One region of the Nocardioides sp. YIM 152588 genome, then DNA from elsewhere that is predicted to be linked to it. Evidence: predicted binding sites of a transcription regulator. Region 1 holds the regulator's gene; each other region holds the start of a gene.

What was found. The regulator LexA, encoded in region 1, represses DNA repair genes until DNA is damaged. The targets are predictions, from matches to a motif close to TCGAACANNTGTTCGA.
Region 2: a site for LexA is predicted at 2,064-2,079, ahead of ABLM29_RS08055 (HNH endonuclease signature motif containing protein). Genes of this name have one in related genera too.
Region 3: a site for LexA is predicted at 4,312-4,327, ahead of ABLM29_RS04350 (HNH endonuclease signature motif containing protein). Genes of this name have one in related genera too.
Region 4: a site for LexA is predicted at 2,125-2,140, ahead of ABLM29_RS08750 (SAV_6107 family HEPN domain-containing protein). Genes of this name have one in related genera too.

The regions. Positions count from the first base shown of each region.
Region 1 covers NZ_JBEGDJ010000004.1:142,209-150,050, forward strand. Annotated here, with positions in the region: gene ABLM29_RS04200 (PKD domain-containing protein) at 1-24, shown strand, start outside; gene ABLM29_RS04205 (LysM peptidoglycan-binding domain-containing protein) at 175-552, opposite strand; gene lexA (transcriptional repressor LexA) at 966-1,697, shown strand; gene ABLM29_RS04215 (MXAN_6640 family putative metalloprotease) at 1,853-3,550, shown strand; gene ABLM29_RS04220 (ATP-dependent DNA helicase) at 3,615-5,627, opposite strand; gene hflX (GTPase HflX) at 5,713-7,215, opposite strand; gene ABLM29_RS04230 (MFS transporter) at 7,297-7,842, shown strand, end outside.
Region 2 covers NZ_JBEGDJ010000011.1:53,536-61,377, reverse strand. Annotated here, with positions in the region: gene ABLM29_RS08060 (hypothetical protein) at 1-1,189, opposite strand, end outside; gene ABLM29_RS08055 (HNH endonuclease signature motif containing protein) at 1,412-1,801, opposite strand; gene ABLM29_RS08050 (sulfite exporter TauE/SafE family protein) at 2,432-3,418, opposite strand; gene ABLM29_RS08045 (arsenate reductase/protein-tyrosine-phosphatase family protein) at 3,415-3,972, opposite strand; gene cysC (adenylyl-sulfate kinase) at 3,965-5,233, opposite strand; gene ABLM29_RS08035 (helix-turn-helix domain-containing protein) at 5,348-5,827, shown strand; gene ABLM29_RS08030 (hypothetical protein) at 5,833-6,651, shown strand; gene ABLM29_RS08025 (DUF2516 family protein) at 6,743-7,039, shown strand; gene ABLM29_RS08020 (sugar nucleotide-binding protein) at 7,077-7,842, opposite strand, start outside.
Region 3 covers NZ_JBEGDJ010000005.1:8,435-16,276, forward strand. Annotated here, with positions in the region: gene ABLM29_RS04330 (MFS transporter) at 1-348, shown strand, start outside; gene ABLM29_RS04335 (GIY-YIG nuclease family protein) at 417-1,280, opposite strand; gene ABLM29_RS04340 (GIY-YIG nuclease family protein) at 1,423-2,025, opposite strand; gene ABLM29_RS04345 (SHOCT domain-containing protein) at 2,163-2,798, opposite strand; gene ABLM29_RS04350 (HNH endonuclease signature motif containing protein) at 2,987-4,264, opposite strand; gene ABLM29_RS04355 (AMP-binding protein) at 4,415-6,022, shown strand; gene ABLM29_RS04360 (HAD family hydrolase) at 6,080-6,733, shown strand; gene ABLM29_RS04365 (PASTA domain-containing protein) at 6,756-7,565, opposite strand; partial or broken gene ABLM29_RS22305 (DUF2510 domain-containing protein) at 7,650-7,754, opposite strand; gene ABLM29_RS04370 (DUF4236 domain-containing protein) at 7,754-7,842, opposite strand, start outside.
Region 4 covers NZ_JBEGDJ010000012.1:93,221-101,062, reverse strand. Annotated here, with positions in the region: gene dinB (DNA polymerase IV) at 1-781, opposite strand, end outside; gene ABLM29_RS08755 (methyltransferase domain-containing protein) at 830-1,546, opposite strand; gene ABLM29_RS08750 (SAV_6107 family HEPN domain-containing protein) at 1,580-2,059, opposite strand; gene ABLM29_RS08745 (hypothetical protein) at 2,177-2,608, opposite strand; gene ABLM29_RS08740 (YbaK/EbsC family protein) at 2,654-3,124, shown strand; gene ABLM29_RS08735 (phytoene desaturase family protein) at 3,129-4,457, shown strand; gene metF (methylenetetrahydrofolate reductase [NAD(P)H]) at 4,476-5,363, opposite strand; gene ABLM29_RS08725 (polyprenyl synthetase family protein) at 5,401-6,483, shown strand; gene ABLM29_RS08720 (VOC family protein) at 6,719-7,108, shown strand; gene ABLM29_RS08715 (barstar family protein) at 7,591-7,842, opposite strand, start outside.

The DNA of each region.
Region 1 (7,842 bases):
ACCCTCGTCGGCTACGGCGACTGACAGCGCCGGCGGGGCCGCCATACGGAAATGGCGCGAGGGGCGGGATCTCTGCAGAGATCCCGCCCCTCGTCTTCCCCTGGGCCTGAGGGGCCCCGTCCGCCGGGGTCGAGGCGACGGACGTGTCGGTGGGCGCGCCGTGCGGCGCGCGGGTCAGGCGGTCGGAACCCGGAGGTCCTGGCCGGCGTAGACCGAGCTGGTGTCCAGCGAGTTGAGCTCCTGGATCCGGCGGATCATCGCCCGCACGTCGGACGTACCGGTCTCCGCGGCGGCGTCGCTCGCGATGTCCCACAGGGTGTCGCCCGGAACCACCGTCACCACCTCGACCGGCGCGGCGCCCTTCTCCTCGGACGCCAGCGAGCCGGAGGCCAGCAGGATGCCGAGGCCGAAGGCCACCAGCAGTCCGAGCACGAACACCACGACGCGGCCGCGCCGGGTCAGGCGCACGCCGGATCGGTCAGCCTTGCCGCGGGAGCGGGCGACCGTGCGGGCGGGACGGGCGGTGCTGATGCTGCTGACGGTGGTGCTCATCGTGACCTCCGGGGGAAGTGGCTCCGTCGTTCGGAGCCTCGGGGCTGTCGGGTGCGAATCAGACTCTGCTCGGACCCTCCGACAGATCCGTTGCGTCTCTGCCGGCGGTCCGTCGATCATCTGTTCGATCGAACACGTGTACGAGGTTAGAGCAGGTGTTCGAACAGGTCAAGGACCTGTTCGAATGCGTGTTCGATTGTTCGAGTACGCCAGGGACCCCCGAAACGCGACACGCGACTTCGAACACGTGTTTGATCGACGGCGCCGCTCGCGCTACCGTCAGGGAACCAGCACGACTTGGCACGACTTGGCACGACTTCGCACGACATGGCACGACACGGAGCAGGACGCCCACGACGTACGGCACCGCGCAGCACTGCCAGCGCAGGCCAGCAGGTTCCGAGGAGGACCCGATGACCGACAAGAGAACGGGCGGCAGGGGCGCGGTCCGCGAGTTCCCGGACGGCCCACCCGACGCCACCGGCCTCACCCCACGGCAGCAGCGGATCCTCGCCACCATCAAGGACTCCATCGAGCAGCGCGGCTACCCGCCGAGCATGCGCGAGATCGGCTCGTCGGTGGGCCTGACCAGCACCTCCAGCGTCGCCCACCAGCTGCGCGTGCTGGAGGAGAAGGGCTACCTCAAGCGCGACCCCAACCGCCCCCGCGCGATCGAGGTCTTCCTCCCGGAGGTGATGGCCGCGCGCCGCTCCATCTCCAGCACCGAGGGGAGCCCGGTGGACGAGACCGGGATCGGCGACGTCGCCCCGACCGCGACGAACGTGCCCGTGGTCGGCCGCATCGCGGCCGGCGGCCCGATCCTCGCCGAGGAGCGGGTCGAGGACGTCTTCCCGCTCCCCCGTCAGCTCGTCGGCGACGGCCAGCTGTTCCTGCTCGAGGTCAGCGGTGAGTCGATGATCGAGGCCGCGATCTGCAACGGCGACTACGTCGTCATCCGGCAGCAGAGCACCGCCGAGAACGGCGAGATCGTCGCCGCCATGATCGACGGCGAGGCCACGGTCAAGACGTTCCAGCGCAAGGACGGCAAGGTCTGGCTGCTGCCGCACAACCCCGCGTTCGAGCCGATCGACGGCACCGACGCGACGATCCTCGGCAAGGTCACCGCGGTCCTCCGACGCGTCTGACCCCTCGGCCCCACAGCACGCCCGGACGGCACCGCCCTCCCCACGACACCCCGAGAACCGGGGCGGGGATGGCGGTGCCGTTGCTCGTCACCCGGGGTCGAGGCATAGGGTCGAGCCCGTCCATCCGCTCCCCCCTTCGAAATGCGAGCACCCGCGTGCGCCTCCGACGAACCGCCCTCGGCGGACTGATCCTCGCCCTCAGCGGGACCCTGGCCTTCGCCCCGGTCGGCCCCGCAGCGACGGCGGATCCCACCGCACCGGTCGCGCCGACCCTGCCCGAGCAGGCCGCGGAGCAGGCGCAGGAGCACGCCCTGGAGGCGCTCGAGACCGTGCAGGAGATCCTGGACGGCGACGGCGAGGGGCCCGAGGACGAGCCGGCCGAGCTCACGATCGCGCTGCACGACCTGGCCGCCCAGGCCGCCGCGCTGCCGGCCGCCGAACGCGAGCAGGCGCAACGCCTGCTCGCCCGGCCCACCGACACCACCGGGCCCGCGACGTGCGACCACGAGTACGCCTGCTACGACGCCTCCGCCACGCAGTACTACGAGTGCAGCGACCAGGTCTGCGTGCACTGGGTCACCACCACGGCGGACAGGGTGCCGGCCGAGGACGACGGCCCGGGCGGCAACTTCTCGGGCGAGGTCAACGGCATCCCCGACTACGTCGACACGGTGCTGCGCGAGATGGACCACGTGGCGGGCGCCTACACCGGCGCCGGCTACCGGCCGGTGCTCAGCGACGACGGGCGCGGCGCGGACGGCATGACCGCCACCGAGGCCGACCTGCCCGACATCTACCTCGCTCAGCTGGTGTCCGCCACCCTGGCGCTGTACGGCTACTGCACCACCGACGACCCCGACGTGATCGACGGCGACCCCTACGGCGACCTGCACCTGCGCACGTGGGCCTACTGCGTCCTCGACAACAACTACACCGACGCCATCTTCAACCGTCGTACGCCGCTGGAGAACCTCCAGGTGACCGCCGCCCACGAGTACTTCCACGCGGTCCAGTACGGCTACGACGTCGACGAGGACTCCTGGATCCTGGAGGCGACCGCCACCTGGGCCGAGGACCAGCTCTACGACGACGTCAACGACAACATCGCCTACCTGCCGTACGGGCCGATCCGGCACCCCCAGACCCCGCTGGACACCTTCAACGGCTCCTACGCGTACGGGGCCTGGATCTTCTTCCAGTACCTCACGGACCGGTTCCCCGCCCAGCACGGAGGCATGCCCGTCCTGCTCCGCGAGCTCTGGGAGTCCATGGCGCACAGCGGTGCCGGCGCGAAGTCGCGCTACTCGGTCCAGGCGATCCGCAAGGCCCTGGAGGCCCGCGGCACCGACATGACCGAGGTGTTCACCGACTTCGTGGTCGCCAACCGGCGCGCCCGCGCCAGCTACAGCGACGAGGGGGCGCAGAAGTACTACCCGGTGGCACCGCTGTACAAGCGCATCAAGCCGACCGCGGCCCACCCGAAGAGCGCGACCACCTTCAAGCTCAACCACCTCGCCGCCCGGACCCTGCGGTTCAAGCCCGCCTCGAAGGGACAGCGCCGGCTCAAGCTCGTCGTCAAGGGCAACCCGCCCGCGATCGGCGGCTCCGCGGCGGTCGTCATCAAGCGCGCGGGCAAGTCTCCCCAGCGGGTGCGGCTGACCCTCAACTCCGAGGGCCGCCGGGTGAAGCGGCTCCCCTTCACCAAGGGCGAGGTGAAGTGGATCGAGGTCAGCATGGTGAACGCCAGCACCCGCTACTGGTGCGACCTCGGGCGCGGCTGGAACTACACGTGCCAGGGCAAGCCCCGCGACAACAAGGCGCCGCAGAAGGTGCGCGCCACGCTGATCCGCTGAGGGTCCGGGCGGGTGGTTTCGAGGCTCGCTCCGCTCGCACCTCAACCACCGGCAGCGCTCGGGGTCAGCCGGCCTGCTCGGCCGGCGCAGCGCCGGCGAGCCGCCCCAGCGCCTTGCGCACCACAGCCGGGTCGGTGGTCGGCCACATCGGCGGCAGGCTCGCCTTGAGGAAGCTGCCGTACCGCGCCGTGGCCAGCCGCGGGTCGAGCACCGCGACGACGCCCTTGTCGGCGTGGGTCCGGATCAGCCGGCCCGCGCCCTGGGCGAGCAGCAGCGCGGCGTGCGTCGCCGCGACCTGCATGAAGCCGTTGCCGCCCGCCCGGTCGGCGGCGCGCTGCCGGGCGCTCATCAGCGGGTCGTCGGGCCGCGGGAACGGGATCCGGTCGATGATCACCAGCTGGCAGGTGTCTCCCGGCACGTCGAGGCCCTGCCACAGCCCCAGGGTGCCGAACAGGCAGGTGTGCGGGTCGTCGACGAACTGGCGGGCCAGCTCGGGCAGCTGCGCGTCGCCCTGGGCGAGCGTGGTCAGGTGCGGCAGCCGACGGCGCATCTCCTCCGCCGCGGTCTCGGCGGCGCGCCGGCTGGAGAAGAGGCCCAGCGTGCGGCCGTCCGCGGCGTCGATGAGCTCCGCGATCTCGTCCAGGTGGGCCTTCGCCAGGCCGTCACGGCCCGGCGGCGGGAGGTGGCGGGCGACGTACAGGATGCCCTGGCGGCCGTAGTCGAACGGGCTGCCGACGTCCAGGCCCACCCACGGCTCGACGCCCTCGGGCGCGCGCTTCGCCGGCGCGCCGGCCTCGACCCGCTCGGTCGGCTTCAGCCCCACGCCGGTCGCGACCGAGGAGAAGTCGCCGCCGAGCATCAGCGTCGCCGACGTCATCACCACGGTCTTGTCGGCGAGCAGCTTGTCGCGCATCGGACCCCAGACCTGCAGGGGCGCGACGCACAGCCGCGGCGGCATCCGGTCGGTGCCCTCGGTCAGCCACAGCACGTCCGCCTCGGAGCCGGCCGCCATCCGCTCGGCCGTCGCGAACAGCTCCTGGACGGCGCCCTTGGCCTGGGTGAACGCCGCGTCGGCCTCGCCGTCCTTCTGCTTCGGGAAGGCCGAGACGCAGGCGCGCGCGGCGTCGCGGACCAGGACCAGCGCGTCCGCGAGGTCCTCGGGCACCCGCTCGAAGCGTCCCGGCGAGGCCTCGGCCATCGCGTCGCGCAGCGCGTCCCCGGCGTCCGCGAGGTCGTTGGGGGCGTCGCCGTCGGCGTGCCGCATGGCGCGCTTGGCGGTGCGCTCGACCTCGGCGACCCAGAGCTCGTCGGTGGCCGCCTGGGTGACCCGCGCGGTGAGCTCGTGGGCCTCGTCGATCACGACGGTGTCGTACTCGGGGATCATCGGCACGCCCTCGATGGCGTCGATGGCCAGCAGCGAGTGGTTGGTGACGATCAGGTGCGAGCGGTGCGCCTTCTCCCGGGCGCGCTCGACGAAGCACTCCTCGCCGAACGGGCACTTGGCGGCGCTGAGGCACTCGCGGTGGGTGACGCTGACCTGGCGCCACTCCTTCTCGGTGTGCCGCGGGGCGGTGTCCTTCTCGCCCGAGCCGCCGTCCTCGGCCTGCTCCTCGGCCCAGGCGCGCAGCTCGAGCACCTTCTTGCCCATCGACCCCTCGGGGAGCTGGATCAGCTCGCCCTGGTCGTCCGGGGCGCCCTCGCGGATCCGGTGCAGGCAGGCGTAGTTGGACCGGCCCTTCAGCACGGCGAACGAGGAGTCCACGCCGGGCGCGGTGCCCACGGCGTCGATCAGCCGCGGCAGGTCCCGCTCGACGAGCTGGTGCTGCAGCGCCAGGGTCGCGGTGGCCACCACGACCCGCTCGTCGTGGAGCAGCGCGGGCACCAGGTAGCCGAGCGACTTGCCGGTGCCGGTGCCGGCCTGGACCAGCAGGTGGCGCCGGTCCGACATCGCGGAGCCCACCGCCTCGGCCATGGCGACCTGGCCGTCGCGCTGCTGACCGCCGAGCGCGGCCACGGCGGCGGAGAGGGTCTCGGCGACCGGGCTCGCGGCGCGGCTGTCGGAGGGCTCGGCGGACACCCGAGAACCCTAGCCGTGGGGGCCGACCGCGCCGCATCGACGCTCCACAGGCGACGATCCCGCCCGGCCGGCGCCGGGTCCGGCCTCAGACGGCGTACGCCGCCAGGTCGCTCGCCAGCGCCTCGGTGGCCAGGCCGGCGACGCGGGTGCCGTCGGCCGTGTGCTCCATGCTGCGGATCTCGCCGTCCTTGTGGATCCGGTCGATCAGGTCGCCGCGGGCGTAGGGCACCAGCGCGTCGAACGCCACCCCGGGGCGGGGCAGGTCGGCCTCGACGGCCTTGATCGCCTCGTCGATCCCCTCACCGGTGTGGGCCGAGACGGCGACCGAGTGCGGCTCGTTGCGCAGCAGCCGGGTGACCGTCAGCGGGTCGGCGGCGTCGATCTTGTTGATCATGACCAGCTCCGGCAGGTCGCCGGCGCCGATCTCGGCGAGCACCTCGCGCACCGCGGAGAGCTGGCCCTCCGGGTCGGGGTGGGAGCCGTCGACCACGTGCACGATCAGGTCGGACTCGGCGACCTCCTCCAGCGTCGAACGGAACGCCTCGACCAGCTGGTGCGGCAGGTGCCGGACGAAGCCGACCGTGTCGCTCATCGTGTAGACGCGGCCGTCGGCGGTCGTCGTACGGCGGGTGGTCGGGTCGAGCGTCGCGAACAGGGCGTCCTCGACCAGCACGCCGGCGCCGGTGAGGCGGTTCAGCAGGGAGGACTTGCCGGCGTTGGTGTAGCCGGCGATCGCCACCGACGGCACCTCGTTGCGGCGCCGCTCCTGGCGCATCGTGGCGCGGGTGCCCTCCAGGGCCTTCAGCTCGCGGCGCAGCTTGGCGATCCGGTCGTTGATCCGACGCCGGTCGGTCTCGATCTTGGTCTCACCGGGGCCGCGGCCACCGATGCCCTCGCCGCCGGCCGCGCGGCCACCGGCCTGCCGGGAGAGGTTGCCACCCCAACCGCGCAGCCGCTGCTTCATGTAGTTGAGCTGCGCCAGCTCGACCTGGGCCTTGCCCTCCTTGGACTTCGCGTGCTGGGCGAAGATGTCGAGGATCAGCGCGGTCCGGTCGACGACCTTGACCTTGACCCGGTCCTCCAGGTTGCGCAGCTGGGAGGGGGCGAGCTCGCCGTCGCAGATGACGGTGTCGGCGCCGGTGGCCTGCACGATCTCGCGGATCGCCTCGACCTTGCCGCGGCCGACGTAGGTGGCCGGGTCGGGGTTCTGACGGCGCTGGTAGATCGCCTCGAGCACCTCGGAGCCGGCGGTCTCGGCGAGCAGGGCAAGCTCGGCCATCGAGTTCTCGGCGTCCTCGATGGTGCCCTCGGTCCAGACGCCCACGAGCACCACGCGCTCCAGGCGGAGCTGGCGGTACTCGACCTCGGTGATGTCCTCGAGCTCGGTGCGCAGGCCGGCGACGCGGCGCAGCTGGTGGCGCTCGGCGAGGTCCATCGCCCCGAGGGTGGGGTCGTCCTCGGGGTCGGTGCCCGAGCCGTCGTCCACGAGGTCGGAGTCGATGTCGGCGAGGTCGAGCTCGTCGTTGTCGTCCCACGCCTCGGTGGCGTCGAGCTCGGCCTGAAGGGAGAAGTTCTGTGCGTTCGTCATGAGTCTGTCAAGGGTAACCACGGGCGATGCCGATTACTTCCCGATTATCCGCCGCCGGGGAGGCCTCGGAAGAATCGCCGGGTGCCCACTCCCGCCGCGCCCGGTCCGGCCCGTACCCGTCGTACCGGCGCGGGGGTGGCCGTGCTGCTGGCCGTGCTGCTGCTGGCGCTCTCGCTGCGCACCGGCATCGGCAGCCTGAGCGTCCTGCTGCCCACCGTCCGCGACGAGCTGGGCTTCTCGGCGGCCGGGATCAGCCTGCTGACGACGCTGGCTCCTCTGTGCTTCGCCGTCGTCGGGCTCGGCGCCGGGCGCCTCGTGCTGAGGCACGGCGTGCACCGGGTCACCGTCGCGCTGCTCGCCGTCCTCGCCGCCGGCCTCGTCGGGCGCGCGCTCACCGGCAGCCCCACGGTCTTCCTGGTCGCGACCGTGGTCGCGATGGCGGCGGTCGCCGTCGGGAACGTGGTGCTGCCGCCGCTGGCCAACCGGCACTTCGGGCACCCCGGCTCGCGGATCAGCGCGACGACCGTGAGCTCCCTGTACGGCGCCACCATCGTCGGCGGCGCCACCCTGGCCGCGACGGCCACCGTGCCGCTGGGCGAGGCGCTCGGCGGGTGGCGGGTCGGGCTG
Region 2 (7,842 bases), on a different contig from region 1:
CGTCGGCTGTCTCCGAGACCAAGCCGAGCTTCCCGTTGAGGAGAACCGCCCGCTCGGCATCGAAAGGCTCGGTGGTGTCCGTCGCGCTGGAGTCGCTCTCGGCTCCGATCAGCGGCTTGCCCGCGCGGTCGCGAATGGGGCCGAAGGTAGGATAGAGGGAGTCGTGCCTGCTGGGGAGGAGCTTCTTGGACTCGGTGCGTGCCTCCCGGTAGCCGTGCTGCCGATCACCCGAGTACGGCTCGGTGCTGTAGTAGTCGCTCTCCTGGGTGTGAACCACGATGGACGCCCCGTCGAATCCAGGCCTTTGGCAGACCTCCACCCTGGAGAGGGTGGGCACGCGGCCGTTGTACTCCGACAGCGAGACGTGCGTCCGCAGCTGGTCGGTCCGGAAGTAGTCGAACGGTGTCGAGTACTTAGGCCGAATAGTTGGGCTCGTCGAGTTGGAGCACTTGGGGGCTCTTCCCGTCCACTGCGGGCGGTGCCACGTGACGACCGCATCAGCCATGCCGGCCTTGTGCTCGCTCATGTCGGCCACGACGATCGCGCCGGTGATGGCGGAGACGGCGGTGCCGAAGGTCGAGGTCTCGCTCTGGTCTTGGTAGGACACCGGCGTCAGGTCGGCGAACTGGTCGCAGTAGTCCAGCAACGACCGCAGCTTGGCATGTGACGTCGCCCAGGCGCCGTTCAACATGTAGCGCACGAGGATGCCCTCGTACTTGGGGTCCAGGGCCTCGGCGAGGAGCTCGCGCATCGTCCTGAACTCGGGGGTGAGGTACGCCGGACCCGGGTTCGGGTCCATGACGGCTTCGGCGAGGATGTCATCGACGGCGATGGCGCTCAGGTTGCCTTCGAATGGCGCGTTGGAGCGCAGGAACTCGCGGATCGCGCGAGCGACGCGCTGGTCCGTCGTGTGCCGCCGCCAGTGGCGCTGGTACCAGAACCACCCCATGCGGTCTCGGCACGCCCGTCGCCACGGTTGGAGGGAGTAGCTCCGATCCCTGAAGCGCAGAAACGCAACGATGATGATGGCGGCCAGAGTGACCGGCTCCACCAGGACGACCTTCTCCCACAGGAGGCGGCAGGCATCGAGAAGGCCGGCGGCGGCAGCCAGAAGAAGGTCGAGGCCTTCCCCGAGAGCGTCGCGGAGCAAGCCGAGGAACGCGTCGGCGGTGACGTAGTGCCTCCACATCACGTCTCCAGCGGGTGGCTGGGAGAGACGTGGTCCGGATTCGTCATCCCTGCCCCGTTCGGGAAGTGCGTGCCAACGGCGCGCGAGTACCGCGGAGTGTAGGGAAGCTCGTGCTGGCGGTCAGCGGAATGCTCCGCCGTGTCGCAAACGAGGTGCGGTGGTCCAGGCCGCCGGCGCGGCGCTGGGTCCCACCGGTCTCGGCTTGCGTGTCTGGCTATGTGGTCAGCCTGCTGGCCCGGCGGGGCAGTGATCAGCGATCGCGCGGGTGCCCTGCGGGTCGACGATCCATTGGCGATCGGAGGGGCTGGTCCAGAGGTAGGTGCCGGGGTCGAGGGCCTGGTAGCGCCAGCGGGTGTGGGTCTTGGTGCGGTGGTGCCGTCGGCACAGTGGGGTGAGGTTGCAGGGGCAGGTGGCTCCGCCCCGCTGCCACGGCGTGCGGTGGTCGAGGTCGCAGTGCTCGGCGGCGCGGGTGCAGTGGGGAAAGCGGCAGGTGGGGTCCCGCAGGACGACCTGGCGGCGGTGGCGGTCGGGGATCTCGTAGGCCTCGACCGGGGCGTGGTCGGCGAGGTCGAGGACGGGCCGGGCGAAGGAGTTGGGCCGCCTCGGCGACACCGCCCGGCTCGACGTACGACGCGCGAAGGCCGCCGGCGAGCTCGCCCGCGCCGACCTCACCCTCCCCCTCGCCCGCGTCGGCAACACCCGCACCCCGACTACCGCCGCCCAGGTCCAGCAGTGGTGCCAGGTCGCCAAGGTCACCGGAAGCGGCGGTGGTCGGCGGCGTCCTAGCGCCGCTGCTCGCGGCGTTGGGCTGGAGCGTCCAGGTGTGCTCGGCGATCCGCAGGGCCCGCCACAGCGGGACCTCGTTGCCCCGAACCCGAATGCGTGTTCGACTAGAATCAAGCCATGTCGGCGCTCCCCTCCACCTACGGCTACCCCGAGCCGCAGGTCGACGAGACGCTGACCCTGATCGCGGCCCGTACTCACGAGGCGACCTTCGTCGAGAACGACCGCGCGCGGCACCTGCTCGACTGGGCCGAGGCACACGTCATCGCCGGCCCCGACGACCACCAGCCGGCCGCGACCGCCCTCCTCGAGGGCATGGATACCGGCCTCCCGCTCGCCGGCCCGGGCGCACCGCTGATCTCCGAGCAGGCCGTCATCGAGCTCAGGGTCGTCTGGACAGGTTGGTGCAGGTCAGGGGTGGTTTCGAGGCTCGCTTCGCTCGCACCTCAACCACCGGCACTACTTCTGGCGCGCGTGCGGTTTCTCGATCTGGGCGACGGTCGGGGCGCCGAACATCGGCATCCCCTCGGTCTTGCGGATCAGGCCCCAGATCAGCGGGACCAGGATGATCATCGCGAGGCCGACGAGGCCGACGAGCTCGGGGTGGGTCTCGTCCTTGCCCAGCGGCGCCCAGCCGGCCTTGTCGAGCAGCGCGACGCCGGACATGGTCAGCACCACCACGATGCCGCGGCGGATGTAGGACTGCGGGACCAGCGGGGCGATGCGGCTGCCGATCAGGGTGCCGGGCACCGAGCCGAGGATCAGCGGGATCGCGATCGACCAGTCCAGGCCGTGGATGGCGATGTTGGCGATCGCGGCGGCCAGCACCAGCGGCACGGCCTGCACCAGGTCGGTGCCGACCAGCTTCACCGCGGACAGGCCGGGGTAGAGCATCAGCAGGGCGATCATGATCACCGAGCCCGAGCCGACGCTGGTGACGCCGACCAGCAGGCCGCCGAGCATGCCGACCAGCAGGGTCGGGATGGGGCGGATCGGCGGGTTCGGATCGCCGGCGTCGCCGCCCCGGTTCAGCTGCCGCAGGCCGATGTAGAGGCGCAGCGCGTACGTCGCCGCCGCGAACAGCAGCGCGAAGCCGATCGCCATCTTCAGGACGTGGTCCAGGTCCTCGGGTGAGTCGGTGAAGACCTTCACCAGGTAGGGCCCGAGGAACGCCATCGGCACCGACCCCGCGATCAGCCACGCGGCGAGCTTGAGGTTCGGCGAGCCGTGCTTGGCGTGCATGGCGGCGCCGCCGGTCTTGTAGACCGCGGCCGCCGTCAGGTCGGCCGTGACCACCGTCGCCGCCTCGCCGCCGCCGACGCCGAGGAAGATCAGCGCCGGCGTCATCAGGGCGCCGCCACCCATGCCGGTCAGGCCGACGACGATGCCGACGATGAAGCCGGCGGCGATGATCGCCAGGGCGGTGAGCGTGAGGAGGTCGTTCATCGGGTGACCTTTCCGGTCAGGCGGGGGAGTACCTCAGCCAGCAGGGCGTCGATCGCGTCGGCGGCCACGGCAGCGGCCGCCGGGCCGTGCCGGTAGGGATCGGCGATGTCGAGGGCGGGGTCGGCGGTCGCGCGGTGCTCGCCGACCGAGGGGAGCACCGCGGCGCCGTACAGGTCCGCGGGGGCGCGGCTCACGGACTGCGCGAACTGGCCGACCGTGAAGACCTTGCGGAACGCCGCGGGCGCCTCGTCCAGCACGCGGGTCCGGTGCGCGGCCTCCGCCGTCAGCACCAGGTCGGCCGCGCCCACGAGATCGGCGGTCAGCGGCCGGCTGCGGAAGCGCCGGATCGCGTTGGGCTCCGCGCCGCGCGCGTGCAGCTCGGCGGCCATCGTGTCCGAGACCGGCTCGTGGTCGTGGCCGCGGACGCCGGCGCTGGCGAACTCGATGCCCGAGCCCGCGGCGAGCTGGCGGGCGCGCAGCTCGAGGTACGGCGAGCGGCAGATGTTCGCCGTGCAGACGAAGAGGACGCGGAGCGGGGTGTCGGGCTCAACCACCGTGTGGCTCGCTTCCGCCGTGCCCGTGGGCGCGGCCGGCGGGCGCGAGGTCGTCGCCGGTGAGGTCCAGGTAGCCCGACTCCTGCAGCGCGACGAGCACGTCGTCGAGCGCCTCGTCGATGGTGCGGCCGGTGGTGTCGACGCGGACGTCGGCGTCGTCGGGCTCCTCGTAGGGGGAGGAGATGCCGGTGAACTCGGGGATCTCGCCGCGGCGCGCCTTGGCGTACAGGCCCTTGCGGTCGCGCCGCTCGCACTCCTCCAGCGGGGTGGCGACGTGGACCAGGAAGAAGGCACCGCCGGCGTCGGAGACGTACTGGCGCACCTGCTGCCGGGTCTCGTCGAACGGGGCGATCGGGCTGCACACCGCGACCCCGCCGTGGCGGGCGATCTCGGCGGCCACCCAGCCGATCCGGCGGATGTTGGTCTCCCGGTCGGCCTTGGAGAAGGTCAGGCCGGCCGACAGGTTGCGGCGCACGACGTCGCCGTCGAGGCTGGTCAGCGAGCGGCCGCCACGCTCCAGCAGGCGGTCCATCAGCGCCTGGGCGAGCGTGGACTTGCCGCTGCCGGACAGGCCGGTGAAGAAGAGGACGAGGCCCTGCTCGTCCTTCGGCGGGTGCTCGGCGGCGACGATCGGGGCCACCTCCGGCAGCACCGCGCCGCCCGGGGCGAGCTCGAGGACGCGGGACGAGCCGGCGTACGTCGCCACCACCTGGGCCCGCAGCGCCGCGTCGCCCTCGGCGTCGCCGTGGGCGGCCAGCGGTACGGCGACCACCTCGGCGTCCAGGTCGGCGGTGGCCACCAGCGTGGCCCGCAGCAGGCCGACCGCGCTCAGCGACGCGGTGCCGTGGCCGACGAGCGCCAGCACCAGCACGGGGCCGGCGGCGGCGAGCTGGTCGCGCTGGGTGTCGGTGAGGGGCTCGGTGACCACGACGAGGGGGCGGCCGGCGTACCGCTCCGAGGTCTGGGCGGGGGAGAGGTAGAGGCGGCGGAACGGGCCGTACTGCGCGTGGGTCAGCGGGGTCACCGCGAGGCCGTGGCCGTCGTCGACGACGGTCGCCAGCGGCAGGCCCTCGGGGTCGACGAGCTCCACCGTGCCGCCGTCGGCCAGCGCCTTCTCCAGGTCCTCGGGGAGCGCGAGGGTGACCGGGCTGCCCGGCCGGTTGAAGCCGGTCAGGGGCGCGAGGGCGCCGCTGGAGAGCAGCTCGAGGTCGTCCAGCTCGCGGGGCGCGGGGCAGTGCTGTGCCGTGGGGGAGGTCGTCACGGGGAGCATCTTGCCAAATAAAGTCAAGTCACTCGTCTTTGGCGACCATAGATGTGAACTGGATCACCGGTCTAGATGCTTGCTCTTGCAAGCATCTGCTAGCAGACTGGAATCATGGTGAAGGGAAAGGTCGGGCAGGCCGTCGGCTCCCTCGGCGAGTATCTCAAGGAGCAGCGGCTCGCGAGCCGACTCTCGTTGAGGCAGCTCTCCGAGCTCGCCGGCGTCTCCAACCCCTACCTCAGCCAGATCGAGCGCGGGCTGCGCAAGCCGTCCGCCGAGGTGCTCGGCCAGCTGGCGAAGGCGCTGCGGATCTCCGCGGGTCAGCTCTACGTCCGCGCCGGGATCATCAGCCTCGACGAGGCGCCGGCCGGTGCCGTCGAGGTCGCCATCCTCAGCGACGGCGGACTGACCGAGCGGCAGAAGCAGTCGCTGCTCGACGTCTACGCCTCGTTCCTCGCGCTCAACGCTGCTGAAACGCCCGCCGCAACGACCGACGCCGGGGGCAGCGACGCCCCCGCCCCGCCCGACGAGCTCGCCGACCGGATCTCCGACCTGGTCGCCACAGACCCCACCGAGAACCCAACAGAAGGGTGAAGACAATGCCGAAGCTGGATCTCCCGAAGTTCGAGCTGCCCAAGATCGACCTGCCCAAGGTCGACCTGCCGAAGATGGAGCTCCCCAAGGTCGACCTGCCGAAGGTGGACCTCGCGAGCCTCGAGGTGCCCGAGTACGCCGCCAAGCCGATCTACGCCTACGTCGGCGCCGCCGACCTGCTCGTCGAGAAGGTCGTCGCCTACGTGATGGGCGTGCAGGGCAAGGCCACCGCCAAGGTCGCCGACGTCCAGAAGTCCGCGAAGGGCTTCGAGGCGCCGACCGCGAAGGACCTCCAGGCCAAGGCCACCGCGTCGCTCGCCGACTCGCGCGCCAAGGCCGAGGCGAAGATCGCCGAGTTCCAGGCGGACGCCAAGGCCTTCCCGGCCAAGGTGCAGACCACCGCGAAGACCCGGTACGACGAGGGCGTGGCGACCGTCAAGGGCCGCTACGACGAGGGCGTCGCGACGGTCAAGACCGCCTACGACGAGAACGTCGCCACCGCCACCTCCACCTACGCCGACCTCGCCAAGCGCGGTGAGGCGATCGTGATCAAGCTCCGCGGCGGTGCCGCGGCGGCTGCGGAGGACGCGGTCGAGGCCGTCGAGGAGGCCGTCGAGACGGCCGAGAAGACCGTCGAGGACGCCGTCAAGAAGGTCGAGCCGACCCCGGCCCAGAAGGGCCAGGCCACCAAGACGCTGAAGAAGGCGCCGGCCAAGAAGGCCCCCGCCAAGAAGGCGCCCGCGAAGAAGGCCACCACCGCCAAGAAGGCGCCCGCGAAGAAGGCGCCGGCCAAGAAGGCGACCCCGCCGACCGACGAGTCCTGAGCGACTCGGACCGGCCGACGTACCGAAACTGCGGCCCCCGGACGGACGTCCGGGGGCCGCAGTGACTCTCCCCGGATAGGATCGACGCACCATGGATGGGTTCGTGCCGGCAATCGCCCCCGTAGAGGCGTGGATCAACCTCGGGATCTCCTTCGTCCTGCTGGTGGTGAAGATCTTCGCGTTCGCCAACTCGCTGATCTACTCGGCCGAGTCCTACGACGCCGCCGGCAAGCTCAACAAGACCACCTGGTGCCTGCTGCTCGGCTTCTCGGTGCTGCTGCACCTGCTGCCGATCCCGATCACCATCATCAACCTGGCCATGACCATCGTCGCGTTGGTCTACCTGGCCGACGTGCGGCCGGCGCTGGCCGGGTTGAAACGGCGCTAGGTTTCGAGGCTCGCTCCGCTCGCACCTCAACCAGCGGTCATTCGTCCGACAGGTAGGCCTTCAGCGCCTCGGTCGCGTCCGTCGGGACGAAGCCGGTCGCACGGATCCTGTCCAGCGACAGCACGCTGAAGCGCGGCCGCGGGGCGATCCCCGTCCTGCCCGCCTCGTACTCCTCGGTCGTCACCGGGGTCACGTCGGCGGCGTCCCGCCCGCTGAGCTCGAAGACCTCGGCTGCGACGTCCGCCCACGACTGGTGATCTCCGGCATTGGTCACGTTGTAGACGCCGTACGGAGCCTTCGCGGCGAGCAGGTGCCGGGTGGCCCGGGCCAGCTCCGTGGTGAACGTGAGGCGGCCGACCTGGTCGCACACCACGCTCGGCGAGACGCCATCGGCGGCGAGGCGCCGCATCGTGCGGACGAAGTTGTTGCCCTCGCCGATCACCCACGAGGTGCGCAGCACGTAGTGGCGGTCCGCGCCGGTCACGGCGAGGTCGCCGGCGGCCTTGGCCTGCCCGTAGACGCCGAGCGGCGCCATCGGGTCGTCCTCGGTGTGGCCGCCGGGCGTCTCGGTGCCGTCGAAGACGTAGTCGGTCGAGTAGTGCACGAGGGTGATGCCGTGCCGGTCGGCGATCCGCGCGAGCGCCGCCGGTACGCCGGCGTTGGCGGCCCAGCAGTCGCGGCGACCCTCCGGGGTCTCCGCGCGGTCGACCGCGGTGTAGGCCGCGGCGTTGAGGATGACGTCGTACCCGTGCCAGGGCCATTTCGCCAGCGCGTCCGGATCCGTCAGGTCCAGGTGCGCGTGG
Region 3 (7,842 bases), on a different contig from region 1:
GCCCTCACCGTGCTCGGCTGGCTCGGCGTGCTCCTCGCGCCACTCACGCTGCACGGGTGGCCCTGGGCGATCCTCCTCGGCCTCGGATCGGGCGCCTTCGCCTGGACCCTGGTCATGATCGGCGTCCGCAGCCCTACGCCGGCCGATGCCGGACGGCTCTCCGCCTTCGCCCAAGGCATCGGCTACCTGCTCGCCAGCGCCGCCACCTTCGCGACCGGGCTCCTCCACGCTGCGACCGGCTCCTGGACGCCGTCGCTCCTCCTGGTCCTCGGACTCGCGGTCCTCATCGGTGCCGCCGGCACCGCGGTGGCCAGGCTGCCCGCCGTCACCAGGGGTGGGTGCAGCTGAGTCCGGCTCGCGGGACTCCGACCTACCTGCGTCGAACCGCCGCGATCCGGCACGTGCCGCAGGTCTCCTCAGTTCTCGTTCAGCCCATGACTGCGGGAGTCGAGGGCGTCCTTGTAGTGCTTCTCGACGGCGTTGATGTCGGCCTCCGCTGAGGATGGGTCGAGGACCCGCAGAACCGAGTAGCGGAACTTGGTCGCGTCGCGGAGCTTCAGGCCGACGTTTCCCCCATGACCGTTGGTGGCGTATGAGGTCCAGCGCTGTAGCAGAGTCTCGTGTCCATCGGCCTTTCCGACGTAGTGGCGTCCGTCCGAGGTGTCGGTGATCAGGTAGATCCCGATCACCGAGGACAGCGCCGTTCGCCACGCCGCATAGAGCGGTTCCCGGACGACGGCTTGGAGGCGCTCGTGGTCAATAACGAGGTGGTCGAAACCAGGGAACGGCTCGGGTTCGACATCGGCGATGTCGAGGACGGGGTAGTTCGCGACCGTTGTGCCATGGACCCACCACGCACGAGGCGAGCCCCACTGGACGACACACCGGCCCATGAGGTCGGGCAGCAGGTCGAGATCCCTCAGGCCGAAGGTCCGACGCGATTCGCTGGGCGGAGCCTCGCCCAGGTTCTCCACGATCCGCCACAGACGTGCTCGGTTTCCCTGCCCCGGCAGCAGGACCACCCAATACCGGGGCGGCTTCTTGGCGAAGCCGGTGAGGCTCTGTGTGCTGGTGTAGGCGAGGATCTCGTCGTCGGTCGAGTCGGCATGGATACCGGGGTCCCCGTCCTTGTGGATCTTCACGTAGGCGTGCCGGATCGCCATCATGTCGTTGAGCGGAATGCCCGTCTTGGCGAGGGCGTCGCCGAGGGTGAACGTCGCGATTGCAGGCAGTTTCGGGTCGGTGATCTCGACTGAACCGGCCTCGTCGCTGATAGTCATCCGGCCATCATGTACCGGCTCCTCGCTTCCAGGCGCTCGAAACGAACGACTGCCGCCGGCGTCGCGTGAGTCGCAGCTCACGCCCCACGAACGAGTGCTCTCTTGGTCCGGCGCTCTGCCTTCGACCGCGTGCAGATCACCACTACTCGCCCGAATACGCGGGCGCACTTGTGTCAGCGGCCCAGACCCTCGATGCCTCCGCCAGTGCACGTCGCGCTTCGCGCAACCGCTCACGCGGCTCGCCGACCTTGTCGAGGTTCAAGGGTGGACGGAGGCTCACCAGCACCGCTGTCTCAACATCGCCAAGCACGACGTCCGTGGGCTTCTGCCACGTCGCGAGCGTCAAGCGATCCTCCATCCACGCAGTCAGCCGCACGTCGCTCTCGGGATCGAGCGCGTAGTTGGCGCTACCGTCAGGCCGCAACCGGTTCCGCGGCACGGCCACGAGTCCAAGTCGATCCACGAGCAGCGCGGCGAGACTGCGCCGCACGGTGGATGAGCCAGTCTTTCCCGTAGAGAAATGCGTGCCGACATCCCGCCCGTTCAGGCTCTTCTCGGCCTTACCGATATACAGCGGCTGTCCGTCGAAGACCGGAGACAGACCGAGCTCAGCCCATGCCCGTTCGTCACCATAGAAGGCGTAAAGGCCCGGCGACGCCGGCACAACCCTGGCAGCATCGCCGCGGTCGTATCGGTCGCCCGCGAGATCTGCAAGTGCCCGAGCGACAGCTGACTCCAGTGACATTGAGACATCATGACCTCATCCAGCGAACCTCGGCCACGGCCGCCGGCGAGTGCGTCGATCCGCGAGTAACGCCCGGAATGTGGCGTTATGGGCACCCTGTAGTCAACTGAAGGAGTTCGAGGCGCAGCCCACTCGTCCTAAAGGCGACCGAGCAGCTCGGCCTTCTTGTCCGAGAACTCCGCGTCGGTGAGGATGCCTTGGGCGTGAAGCGACGCCAGTTTGGCGATCTGCGCGGTGACGTCCACCTCCGCGCCATCCACCATGGGCGCGGTCTGATTGCCCTTCGCCAGGACGGCCGAGGCCATACCCATGAACTTTTCGGCCGCGCCTTGACGTGCTGCCGGCTCCGGTTTCAACAGCCCTGCCGTGACGACCTTGCGATCCACCAGCATGACGGAGAAGACCATGAACTGCTTCTGGGGTAGCTCCAGGATTGACTGCTTGGCATCGGCCCAGTGGATCCGCACGATGTGCCCGGTGCTCAGCGCCGCCTCGACGCCCGCCCCCACGGACTTGCCTACCCTCCCCGGGAAAGCCACGCGCGCCGCCGCTTGACCGATGGCCGCGATGACGCTGGCCTTCGACTCAAGTTCCTCCCACTCCCGGACCGTTTCGGCGTTGATCCGGTGCCGTTTGAACGGGTTCGAACGGTGCTGGATCGTAAGGTCTCCATGCTTCGCAAACGGGGTGGCCCCACCGGAGACGATCGTGCCGGTCGAGAGGTGACCTCCAACCACCCGCCCTTGGCCCGACAGTTCCTGGAAGAGTGCCATGCAGGGACCTTAGAACACTGCCCCGACCGATCAGGCGAAGATACCGCCAGCACGTCAGCCTGCGATTCACGACGGAAAGTGGTGACACACGCGTCGATCCGCCGCGTGTGACTCGACCCCACAAACCCTGACGAGCACTGCGGTCGGGAAGGGCGGCACCAAGAGGTGACGTCGAAGGCGGGCGGAGATCAGCGCCGTCGGTGGTAGCGGTGGTCGCCGTTCGGCAGCCGGTCGGTCTCGTACGCCGGGTCGTGGGCCCGGTGGTGGTGGAACCCGCAGAGCAGGACGGCGTTGGCCAGGTCCGTGCCGCCGCCGTGGGACCACGGGACGTCGTGGTGGGCGTCGCACCAGGTGGCGGGGACGGTGCAGCCCTCCGCGCGGCAGGTGGTGTCACGCAGCCTCAGTGCCTTGCGCTGGGCTGCACTGAAGAGGCGCTGCCCGCGGCCCAGGTCCAGCACCTCCGACCTGCCGCCGAGGACCGCGGGAACGATCTTGGCGGTGCACGCCAGGCGGCGGGCGTGGGCGGCAGAGATGCGTCCGGTGCCGTCGGCGGTCCCGGAGTCGAGGAGGCCGGCGGCGCCGAGCCGCTTCTCGAGCTGGTCCAGCGGAACGGTGACCATGACGGTGGTGGCGTCGCCGCCGTGGTCCGGCAGCGTGCTGGGGTCGAGGCGGTCGAGCAGGGTGCAGAAGGCGTGCCCCAGCACCCGGTGCCGGGGCAGCCGCTCGACCTCGGGCGCGGTGGTCCGGGGCGAGGTGAGGGCGTCGAGGTAGGTCGCCAGCCTCGTCGCGGTGGCGTCGGGGAGGGTCATGGTGACCCGGGTGGCGCCGTCGCCGAGCGGCTTGATCCGCACCGACAAGGCGGCCTGGGCGTGGGTCTCCTCGGCGTGGAGGCGGCGGGCCTCCTCGTCCTCGGCGACCTCGGGGGCGACCACGTCCAGCACCCGCCGGCCCAGGACGCGCAGGTGCTGGGGCAGCATCCCGAGCCCGCCGCACTCGGCGGCGTCGCCGGTCCCGAGGGCGACCAGCCGCGCCTCCGCATCACCCCGGACCGCCGCGCCGACCCGCTCGGGCAGGGCGTCCAGCGCCTGCACCACGACCTTCGCCTGGTCCAGCGACAACCGTCCCGCGGCCATCGCGGAGCCCACGTTCGGCCAGCGCTGGTCGATCGCCCCCGCCACCCGGGCCTCGCCGCGGAGCCGGGCGACCTCCAGGTTCGTCCGGTGGGCCAGCCACCCGGCCACGTCCCGCGCGCCGTGGGCATCCGCGACATCGCCGGCGGCGGCCATCGTCCGCAGCCTCAGCTCGGCGACCTGGGCCTCCAACGCGACCAGCTCGGTGAGCACGGCTTCCTTCTCCCCCGCCCCCAGGAAGGCGGCCTGCGCATCCGCCACCCCGGCCAGCGCCGCGCGCGCGTCCGCCACGGCGCGGGTGATCCGGTGCGGGACGGGACCGGGGAGCAGGGTCATCGCAGGCCTTCGGGAGCGGTTCGGCGTACGCCGATTCTACGCGACAAGCGAACTGGTGTTCGATAACCAGAATGGGTGAGGTGGCGGCCTTGGACGAGCACCACCGCCCCCACCATTGACACCCGTGGCGCCGCGGCCGAGTGTTCGAGGATGGAGTCCTACGCCGCCGGAGACACCCACCCACCGCTGCTCGAGGAGACCATCGGCGCGAACCTCGAACGCACCGTCGCCGCCCACCCCGACCGCGAGGCGCTGGTCGAGGTCGCCTCGGGGCGCCGGTGGACCTGGGCCGAGCTCGACCGCGCGGTCGACGACCTGGCGATCGGCCTGGTCCGGGCCGGGATCGGCAAGGGCGACCGGGTCGGCATCTGGTCGCCGAACTGCGCGGAGTGGACGATCACCCAGTACGCGACGGCCAAGATCGGCGCGATCCTGGTCAACATCAACCCGGCGTACCGGACCCACGAGCTGGCCTACGCCCTCAACCAGTCGGGCACCCGCCTGCTGATCTCGGCGCCGGCGTTCAAGACCAGCGACTACCGGTCGATGGTCGAGGAGGTCATCGACGACACCCCGGTCGAGCGGGTCCTCTACCTGGGCTCGCCGGAGTGGGCCGACCACAACGTCCACGACCCCGGCGTCACGCTGCTCGACGTGCTGACCTGGACGGTGGAGGCGACCGACCCGATCAACATCCAGTACACCTCGGGCACCACCGGCTACCCGAAGGGCGCCACCCTCAGCCACCGCAACATCCTCAACAACGGCTACTTCACCACCGAGCTGATCGGGTTCACCGAGGAGGACCGGCTGTGCATCCCGGTGCCCTTCTACCACTGCTTCGGGATGGTGATGGGCAACCTCGGCTGCACCACCCACGGCGCGACGATGGTCATCCCGGCGCCGGGGTTCGACCCGGAGGTCACGCTGCGCGCGATCGCCGCCGAGCGGTGCACCGCCGTGTACGGCGTACCGACGATGTTCATCGCGATGCAGAACCACCCGACGTTCGCCGAGCACGACCTCTCCTCGCTGCGCACGGGGATCATGGCCGGCTCGATCTGCCCGGTGGAGGTGATGAAGCGCTGCGTCGACGACATGCACATGGCCGAGGTGTCGATCGCCTACGGGATGACCGAGACCTCGCCGGTGTCGTGCCAGACCCGCGTCGACGACGACCTCGAGCGCCGCACCGCGACCATCGGCCGGGTGCACCCGCACGTCGAGATCAAGGTCGTCGACCCCGTGACCGGCGCGGCCGTGGAGCGGGGCGAGGCGGGCGAGTTCTGCACCCGCGGCTACTCGGTGATGCTCGGCTACTGGAACGACCCGGAGAAGACGAGTGAGGCGATCGACGCGGACGGCTGGATGCACACGGGCGACCTGGCGGTGATGCGCGAGGACGGCTACTGCACGATCGTGGGCCGGATCAAGGACATGGTCATCCGCGGCGGCGAGAACATCTACCCGCGCGAGATCGAGGAGTTCCTCTACGGCCACCCCGACATCGAGGACGTCCAGGTGATCGGCGTGCCCGACGAGAAGTACGGCGAGGAGCTCTGCGCCTGGGTGCGGCTGCGCGCCGGGGCCGAGCCCCTGGACGCCGACGCCGTGCGCGCGTTCGCGACCGGCAAGCTGGCGCACTACAAGATCCCCCGCTACGTGATGGTGGTCGAGGACTTCCCGATGACCGTCACCGGCAAGATCCGCAAGGTGCAGATGCGCGAGGAGTCGGCGAAGGCGCTCGGGCTGGACTGATCGGGCCTGGCCGGGCTGGTCCCGGCGGCCGCACGGTCGCCGCCTACCCTGGAGGGCGTGGCAGACGGGCTGGTGGTCGGTTTCGACCTGGACATGACGCTGATCGACACCGCCCCGGGGTTCCGCGACGTGCTCGTCGCGCTGGGCGCCGAGCTGGGCGTCGACTTCCCCGTCGCGGAGATGACCGCGAGGCTGGGCCCGCCGCTGGACATGCTGCTCGAGCCGTACCTGGAGGCCGACGCGATCGCGGCGGCCGGCGACCGGTTCCGCGCCCTCTACCCCGACCACGCCATCGCCGGCACGCCCGCCTTCGGCGGCGCCCACGAGGCCCTCGCCGCGGTCCGGCGCAACGGCGGCCGGGTGCTGGTGGTGACGGGCAAGTACGGCCCCAACGCCCAGCTCCACCTCGACCACCTGGCGCTCGACCACGACCACCTCGAGGGCTGGGTGTGGGGCGTCGGCAAGGCCGACGTGCTGCGCCGCGAGGGCGCCAGCGTCTACGTCGGCGACCACGTCCACGACGTCGAGGGGGCGCTGGCCGCCGGCGTCACCAGCGTCTCCGTGCTGACCGGCGGCTGCACCCGCGCCGAGCTCGAGGCGGCCGGCACGCACGTGGTGCTGGAGAGCCTGCACGAGTTCCCGGCGTGGCTGGAGGAGTTCGTGCGGGAGGAAGCACCGGGCAGGACGGACCCGTCCGAGCGCTCGACGTGATGCCCAGGCACGTTGGTCGAGGTCAGTCGCAGCCGATCCCGTCGCCGTCCCGATCGAGGTCGTAGATGTCCGGGCCGTCGACCCGCACCGTCCCCGTGTAGGCCGGACCGTTGCCCGAACCACCCGCGCAGTCGTAGTCCGAGGCCGGAGGAAGACAGGGGGAGTATCCAGGCGTGCAGTTCTGGGGCTCGGGCTCGGGCTCGGGCGCCGGCGGCGGTTCATGCAGGTCGGAGACGACCACCTTCACCAGCGTGCCGGGGCGCACCTGCTTGCCGGCCACCGGCGACTGGCTCAGCGCCACGTTGTCGCGTCCGCTGGTGGTGCGTCGTTGCGTCACCCGTGTCGCGAACCCGGCGCGCTTCAACTGGCTGAGGGCGTTGGCCCGACCGAGCCCGACGACGTCGGGGACGCTCGGCAGCGGCGCCGCGACCCAGAGCTGGACGGAAGCGCCGGGGGCTACCTCCGATGCCTCGGCAGGCTGGATCCTCAGGATGGTGCCCGCGGGCTTCCGCGACGGCACCTTCTCTGCCACCACATCTCCCAGGCCGTCCGCTCCGAGCACCTCCTTCGCCTTCTTGAGGGTGAGGCCGGTGACCACCGGGACGGTCACGGTGGTGGGTGCGGTCGGTGTCGGCGGCGCGGAGGTCGTAGGCACCTCGGCCGGAGTCACGACAGAGTCCGCTGCGACCGGCGTGGGCTCCTCCTCGGACGGGACCGCCAGCGCCAGGCCCCACAGGGCGAGCGCCACGATCGTGACCCATGCCTTCGTCGTGGTGCTGGAGGCTGCTCGGCGCCACAGCCCGACGAGGCCGATCGGCAGGCACAGCAGCATCCCCGGGATGATGGCCCACCACCGCTGCCACCACGGCAGTGTGCGTCCACGTATCGCGGTCGGCGCCTCGAAACCCGGGGGCATCGGGCGGGACTCCCCCACCCAGGCCTGCCCGTCCCAGTACCTGGTCCGCAGGCGGTCCGTCGGGTCCGGGTACCAGCCCGCCGGGGCTCCGCGATCCTCCTGCATCAGCGTGCACGCCCTCCCAGGTCGTCGTCCGTCATCAGGTCGGTGAGGTCGATGAGATCGATCACGGCCGCGACGGCCGGCTCGGCCC
Region 4 (7,842 bases), on a different contig from region 1:
CCGGCGCTCCCTCGCCGAAGCCGAACACCCCGGCGCCGCCCGGGCGCAGCTCGCGCCGGTCGGTGCCGTGCGACAGCGCGTGCAGCTGCGCTCCCAGGTGGTCGCCGAGGAGTCCGCGCAGCTCCTCGACGCCCAGTGCGGCGACGTCGCCGACGGTGACCAGGCCCAGCCGGTGCAGCCGGTCGCGCGTCGCCGGACCGACGCCGTACAGCTCGCCGACGTCGAGCGGGTGCACCCGTTCGACGAGGTCCGCGGGCGCCAGCACCAGCACGCCGTCGGGCTTGGCGCGCCGGCTGGCCAGCTTCGCCACCGAGACGGTCGCGGCGATGCCCACCGAGCACGTGATCCCGTGCTCGCGGCGCACGCGCTCGCGGATCGCCGCGGCGATCGCCTCCGGCCCGCCGAAGAGCCGCCGGGCCCCGCCGACGTCGAGGAACGCCTCGTCGAGCGACATCACCTCCACCACCGGGGTGAAGGAGCGGAAGGTCGTCATGATCGCCCGCGAGACCGGTCGCAGCAGGTCGAAGTCCGGCGCGATGAAGACCGCCCGAGGGCAGAGCCTCCGGGCCTCGGTGCCGGACATGCCGGACCGGACGCCGAACCCCCGCGCCGGGTAGTTCGCGGACAGCACGACGCCGCGATGGCCGCCGCCGACGATCACCGGCACGTCCTGCAGGTCCGGCCGGTCCCGCGTCATCACCGACGCGTAGAACGCGTCCATGTCCACGTGCAGGAGCCGGCACGCCGACTCCGCGGCATCGGTCTCGGCCCAGGAGCTCACGTCCGGGCCGGTGCGCGGCCCCGCTCCCGGTGGCCCGGAAGCGCGGGCTCAGGAGCAGAGCAGGTGCAGCTGCGTCGCCAGCGGCAGGTACTCCTCGCGCCCCGCGGCCGTGCGCTCGAGGTCGACCAGGGCCGCGGCCGCACCGGGCTCGACGTCGAGCAGCGCGCCCGGGACGTGGTCGGCGAAGACGCGGATGCCGTGCACGGCGTCGACCCCGAACCCGGCGTCGCGGACCAGTTCCCGCAGCTCGGTGAGCTCGAACCGGTGGCCGCGGCGCGGCTCACCGCCGCCGCCCTCGAGCAGCTCCTTGGCGTGGACGAAGTGTCCCGCCATCGCCCGGGCCAGCACCGCGGCGCTGCGCTGGGCGACCAGCAGGCTGAGCACGCCGCCGGGGCGCAGCACGGCGCGGATCGCCGCCAGCGCCGCCGCCGGGTCGACCACCTCGAGGACCCCGTGGCAGAGCACGACGTCCGCGCTCGACTCACCGACGAGCTCGACCAGGCCGGCGACGTCCCCCTGGTGGCCGGCCACCTCGACACCCTCCTCACCCGCGCGACGCGCGAGGGCCGCCAGGGCGTCCGGGCTCGGGTCGACCACGGAGACGCGGTGGCCGGAGGCCGCGAGCCGCACCGCCGAGCCGCCGGTGCCGCCGCCGATGTCGACGACCTCCCGGGGCGGGCCGGCGAGGGCCGCGTCGAGCACGTCCCACACGACCGCGGTGCGGATCGATCCCCGACGTTCGGTGGACTGGTTCTCCTGGACCATGGGCCGAACACTACGACCTCCCGCTCCGTCGCCTCAGCCGGCCGCCCGACCGGCGAGCCGATCGCCGACCGGCGGGTGCTCGCTCAGGCCGAGCGCCCGCTCGACGACCGCCAGGAACCGGTCCGCGTCGCGCACCAGGTCGTCGGCCTCCCGGTCGCTCGCGGCGCGCGAGGAGCCGGCCTCGGCGGCGGCGCGCTTGGCCGCGCCCGCCGCGAAGAAGGTCGCCCACTCCTCCATCTCCGGGGCCACCTGGGCCAGCAGCGCCCAGGCGTTCTGCTGGCGGCGTCGCTGACCGGGCGTGGGCCGGGCGCGAGCGGCCAGCAGCGCGGCCGCCGCCCGGAGCGCGGCCACGTGGGCGCAGGCGTAGCGCGTGGCCGCGTCCGTCGCCGCGACCGCCTCGCTCAGCGACTCGGCCGCCCGCAGCAGGTAGGAGTGCGTCGTCGCCGGGAGGGTGTGCGGCCGCCACAGCGGCAGCTCCGGGACCTCGGTGTTGTCGTTCGCCTCGCTCGCCACGGTGCCTCCCCTTCGTCCGGGGTCCGGTGGGAGCGGGGTCGAGGGCGCCCCCACCGGACCGTCGTTCGAACATCTGTTCGAACACCTCCGAAGGTACACCCCCGGTCCGTCACAACGTCAAGAGTCACGTCCGCGGACGAAGCGGGTCGTCTCCGGATGCCAGAGGAAGACCACGGCGACGGCCGCCGCGACGCCCGCGGCACCCGCGCCGACCAGCACCATCAACGGCGAGTCGGTGCGCATCATCGCCATCGCGCCGAGCGCGATCCCGATCGCGACGGCGGCCAGGCCGTGCTGCGCCCACAGGTGCCGGTTCCGGAAGAGCTGCACCATGGTCAGCATGGTGATCGCGATGACGCCGTAGAGGACCAGGACCACCGGCACGAACTCCGTCGGCTGGACCGTGCCGTCGCCGGCCTCCATCGGCGACCACACCTCGTTCAGGTCGCCGCGGAAGGCCACCACCAGCACGGACATCAGCAGTCCCGCCGCGACCAGCAGCCACAGCAGCCAGCTGGCGAGGTCGACCGTCACCGGCCGCTTCGTCATCGTTCCTCCTCTGGGCCCGCGGAACGGGCCGGATATTGTCGCCCCATGTCGGACGACCATCCCTCGATCAGCCGGTTCCGTGAGGAGCACCGACGTCGTGGTGGCGCCGGCGAGATCGTCATTCTGCCCGACTCGGTGCACACCGCCGCGCTGGCCGCCCAGGCGCTCGGCTGCGAGGTCGGCGCGATCGCCAACAGCCTGCTGTTCGAGTCCGACGGATCCCCCGTGCTGATCCTCACCTCCGGCGCGCACCGCGTGGACACCGAGGCGACCGACGCCGCGCTCGGCACCCGCCTGCGCCGCGCCGCGCCCGACTTCGTCCGCACCCACACGGGGCAGGTGATCGGCGGGGTCTCGCCCATCGGCCACCCGGCACCGATCGCGACGTACCTGGACCCCTGGCTCGCCCGGCACGAGGTCGTCTGGGCGGCGGCCGGCCACCCCGCCGCGGTCTTCGCGACCAGCTACGGCGAGCTGCTCACGCTCACCGGCGCGACCCCGCTCGAGGTCGAGTGACCCGATGAGCAGCATCGTCGTCGTCGGCGGCGGTCTCGGGGGCCTGGCCTCCGCGGCACGCCTGGCCAAGCTCGGCCACCAGGTCACCCTGCTGGAGGCGTCGGGCGGCCTCGGCGGAGCGCTCGGCCTGCTCGAGCAGGACGGGTACGCCTGGGAGTCCGGGCCGGCCGCGACCCTCCTCCCCGCCGCGCTGCGCGACCTGTTCCGCAAGTCCGGCCGCCCGCTGGAGGCCGAGCTCAAGGCGGACCTGGAACCGCTGCCGGTGATCCGCGAGCACCGGTTCGAGGACCGCACCTCGCTCCGCCTCCCCGGCGGGTCCCGGGCCGCCCAACTGCACGCCTTCGAGGCGCTGGGCGCCGGCCTCGGCGAGGCCTGGACAGCCCACGTGGACCCCTACGGGCCCGTCTGGGAGGTGCTGCGGCGCCACTACGCGGAGGTCCCCTGGGACCCGTTCACGAGGGGAGCACTCCCCCGCGAGCTGGACCGCCTCCTCCGCGACCGCGAGACCCTGCACCGCCGGCTGCGGCGCGACTTCCGCGACGAGCGGCTGGCGATGATCGCCGGCCACGAGGCCGTGCTCGCCGGGCACGACCTGCGCAACGTGCCCTCCTGGATGGGCGTCACCGCCTACCTGGAGGAGTGCTTCGGGGTCTGGCGCGTCCCCGGCGGCATGGGTCGGCTCGCCGACGTCCTCACCGGCCGGCTGCGCACCCGGAAGGTCGAGGTCCGCACCGGGACGCCCGCCCGCGACCTGGTCTGCCGGGACGGGCGCGTGGTCGCGGTCCGCACCGACGATGGCGACCTCGACGCGGACCGCGTCGTGGTCGCCGTCGACCCCCGCCGGCTGCCGACCCTCCGGCCGCTCGTCGAGCGCACGATGCCGGCCGTGCCGCCGGTCACCGTGCACGTGGGCCTGGAGGGTCCGCTCCCCGAGGCCGAGCGGGACCTGGACCACGACCTGGTCATCCACGCCGACCCGCTGATCGTGCTGCGCCGCGGGACGGCCGCCCCCGAGGGCGGCGCGGCCTGGAGCGTGCTGGTCCGCGGGCGGCTGGTCGAGGACCCGCTGACCGCCCTGGCCCGGCACGGGATCGACGTGCGCGAGCAGGTGGTCACCCGGCTGGACCTGAGCCCCCGCGACCAGGTGGAGCGGTTCGGCGGCTCGCCGTACGGGGTGCTCTGGCAGGGCCGCGGGACGGTACGCCGGCGGCTCGGCCCGACCACGCCGATCGAGGGCGTGCTGACCGCCGGCGCGCACGCGGCGCCGGGCGCCGGGATGGCGTTCGTAACGCTCTCCGCGGCGCTGGTGGCGCAGGTCGTCGGACCCGCCTGACCGGCCGCGCGGCCAGTCTCAGACGGTGATCCGCAGGGCGTCGAAGATCTCCAGCGTCGCCTTGGACCGGTTCAGCGTGTAGAAGTGCAGGCCCGGCGCCCCGCCCGCGAGCAGGTCGTCGCAGAGCTCGGCCGCCAGCCGGATGCCGGCCGCCCGGACCACCGCCGGGTCCTCGCCCGCCGACGTGATCCTGGCGACCACGTCGTCCGGCACGCTGGTGCCGATCAGCTCGCCCTGGCGGCGGATCGCGGCCAGGTTCAGGATCGGCATGATGCCCGGGAGGATCGGGATGTCCACGCCGCGAGCGCGGACGCGGTCGACCAGGCCGAAGTAGTCCTCGGCGCGGAAGAACATCTGGGTGACCGCGAACTCGGCGCCGGCGCGGGCCTTGGCCACCAGCACGTCGGCGTCGGCGTCCAGCGACGCGGCCGACGGGTGCCCCTCGGGGAAGGCCGCGACGCCGACCCGGAACCCGCGCGCGTGGGCGAGCTCGACGAGCTCGACCGCGTGGTTGAGGCCGCCGGGCGTCGGGGTCCACTCGGCGCGCGGACCCTCCTGCGGGTCGCCGCGCAGCGCCATGACGTGGCTGACGCCCTCCGCGACGTAGGAGTCGAGGATCCCCTCGAGCTCGGAGCGCGTGTGGCCGACGCAGGTCAGGTGGGCCATCGGCACCAGCTCGGTCTCCCGGGCGATCCGCCCGGTGATCGCGACCGTCTTGTCGCGGGTGGTGCCGCCGGCGCCGTACGTCACGGAGACGAACGTGGGCCGGTAGGGCTCCAGCGCCCGGATCGCCGACCACAGCTGCTGCTCCCCGGCCGCGTCCTTCGGGGGGAAGAACTCGAAGGAGAACGAACGCTCGCCCGCGCCGATCAGATCACGTAGGGAGCGTCCGGGACCGGTAGCCATGGGGGCGATTCTAGGGTGCCCACTAGGGTGTCCTGACGTGACGGACGCGGGATGGGACCCGGGCGCATTCCGCGCCGGGGTCCAGGGTGAGCTGGACCATTTCCTCGACCTCCAGGCGGTCCGCCTGGCGGCGCTCGGACCCGACGCCGATCGGCTCCTGGCCGAGGCGCGCGCGGTGGTCTCCGGCGGCAAGCGGTTCCGCGCCGCGTTCTGCTACTGGGGCTACTCGGCCGTCGCCGGGGTGCCCGAGGGCGCGGCCGCGAGCGCAGTGCTGCGGGCGGCCGCGTCGCTGGAGCTGCTGCACGCCTCGGCACTGGTGCACGACGACCTGATGGACGCCTCCGACACCCGGCGCGGCCGCGCGGCGACCCACCGCGGGTTCGAGGCCGGCCACCGTGGCGACGGATGGCGCGGCGACCCCGAGCAGTACGGCGCGGCGGCGGCCATCCTGATCGGCGACCTGCTCCTCTCCTGGGCCGACGAGCTGCTGCGCACCTGCGGCCTGGAGCGCACCGGACCGGCGCAGGACGTGCTCGACCTGTGCCGGTCGGAGGTGATCGCCGGGCAGTTCCTGGACGTCTCGGTCCAGGCGCGCGGCCACGCCGACGTCGCCGAGGCGATGACCGTGCTGCGCTACAAGTCGGCCAAGTACTCCATCGAGCGGCCCCTCCACATCGGCGCCGCGCTGGCCGGCGCGGACTCCGTCACGCTGGACCGGCTGACCGAGTTCGGTCTGCCCCTGGGCGAGGCGTTCCAGCTCCGGGACGACCTGCTCGGCGTCTTCGGCGACCCCGCCACCACCGGCAAGCCCGCCGGCGACGACCTGGTCGAGGGCAAGCGGACTGTGCTGGTCGCCCACGCCCTCTCCGGCGCCGCCCCCGCGGACGCCCGGCGGCTCGACGCCGCACTGGGCGGTCCGCTGACGCCCGACGAGGTCGACGAGATGCGCCGCATCATCACCGACTCCGGCGCCCGGGACCGCGTCGAGGAGCAGATCGCGGACCTCGGCCGCCAGGCGCTCGACGCCCTCGACCGCGGCCGGGAGCGGTTCGGCTGGGACGACGCCGCGTGCGGCGTGCTGGCCGGGCTCGCAGCCGCCGCGACGCAGCGCACGCACTGAGCCTGGGTGGGGCTGCTCGGCCCACCCGTGGGGTGGGTCGTGTGCCTGAGACACCGGCATGGCGGGGCCTGGGGCACACGAGCCCACTCCGAGCCCGGTCGTGTGCCTCAGAACGACGCATAGGCGGGTGTCAGGCACACGACTCCCCCGCGCGACGGCTCCCCCGCAGCCGGCCCGCAGCGTGGCCCGCGCCCAGGACCTTCACGTGGTCGGCGCCCGGTGGAACGATCGCCGCATGATCGACCACTTCGGCATCAACTGCGCCGACTGGGACGCGTCCCGGTCGTTCTATGACGCGGTCCTGGGCACGCTCGGCCACGGCCGCGTCATGGACTTCGGGGTGGCCGTCGGCTACGGCAGCGACGGCAACCCGGCCTTCTGGATCTCCGACGCGACCAAGGGCGACCACGTCGACGGCCCCAACCGCGAGGTGCACATCGCCTTCGCCGCCCGCGACGTCGAGCAGGTGCGGGCCTTCCACGACGCCGCGGTGGCCTGGGGTGCCGAGTCGCTGCACGCGCCGCGGCTGTGGCCGGAGTACCACCCGGGCTACTTCGGGGCGTTCGTCCGCGACCCCGACGGGAACAACGTGGAGGCCGTCTTCCACGGCGCGGCGCCGGCGTAGGCGAGCGCACGCCGACTCCGCTCAGTCGCCGAGGAGCTGGACGGGCCCGACGGGCGCCTCGTGTGCCCGACGGCCCGCTATGCCGATGCCTCAGGCACACGACCCACCCCCGCGGCGCCTCGAGTGCCCCACGCCCCGCCATGCCGATGCCTCAGGCACACGACCCACCCCCGCGACGCCTCGAGTGCCCCACGCCCCGCCATGCCGATGCCTCAGGCACACGACCCACCCCCGCGACGCCTCGAGTGCCCCACGCCCCGCTATGCCGATGCCTCAGGCACACGACCCCTCCCCACGGCGCCTCGAGTGCCCCACGCCCCGCCATGCCGATGCCTCACGCACACGACCCACCCCCGCGACGCCTCGAGCACCCCACACCCCGCCATGCCGATGCCTCAGGCACACGACCCACCCCAAACGACGCCTCCCAGCGCCGGACCTCCCCCGCGCCGGGCCCCCACCGCGTCGAGCGACGCGCGGGCTCAGCCCAGCAGCGGCGCGGCGTCCGCCGGCCCCGGCCCGACGAGCACGACCTCGAGCGCCGCGCCAGGCCGATCGGCGCCGAGCACGCGCACCACCCCGGCGAACGCCCGCGGCTCGGCGAGCGCCGGCGTGCCCCAGCCGCGCCAGACCAGCACGGTCGGCTCGGCGAGGTCCCGCAGGCAGTCGTGCAGCGCGTCCAGGTTCCGGCCGTAGTGGGCGGGGAAGTCGAGGGCGGCGCCGAGCTCGGCGAG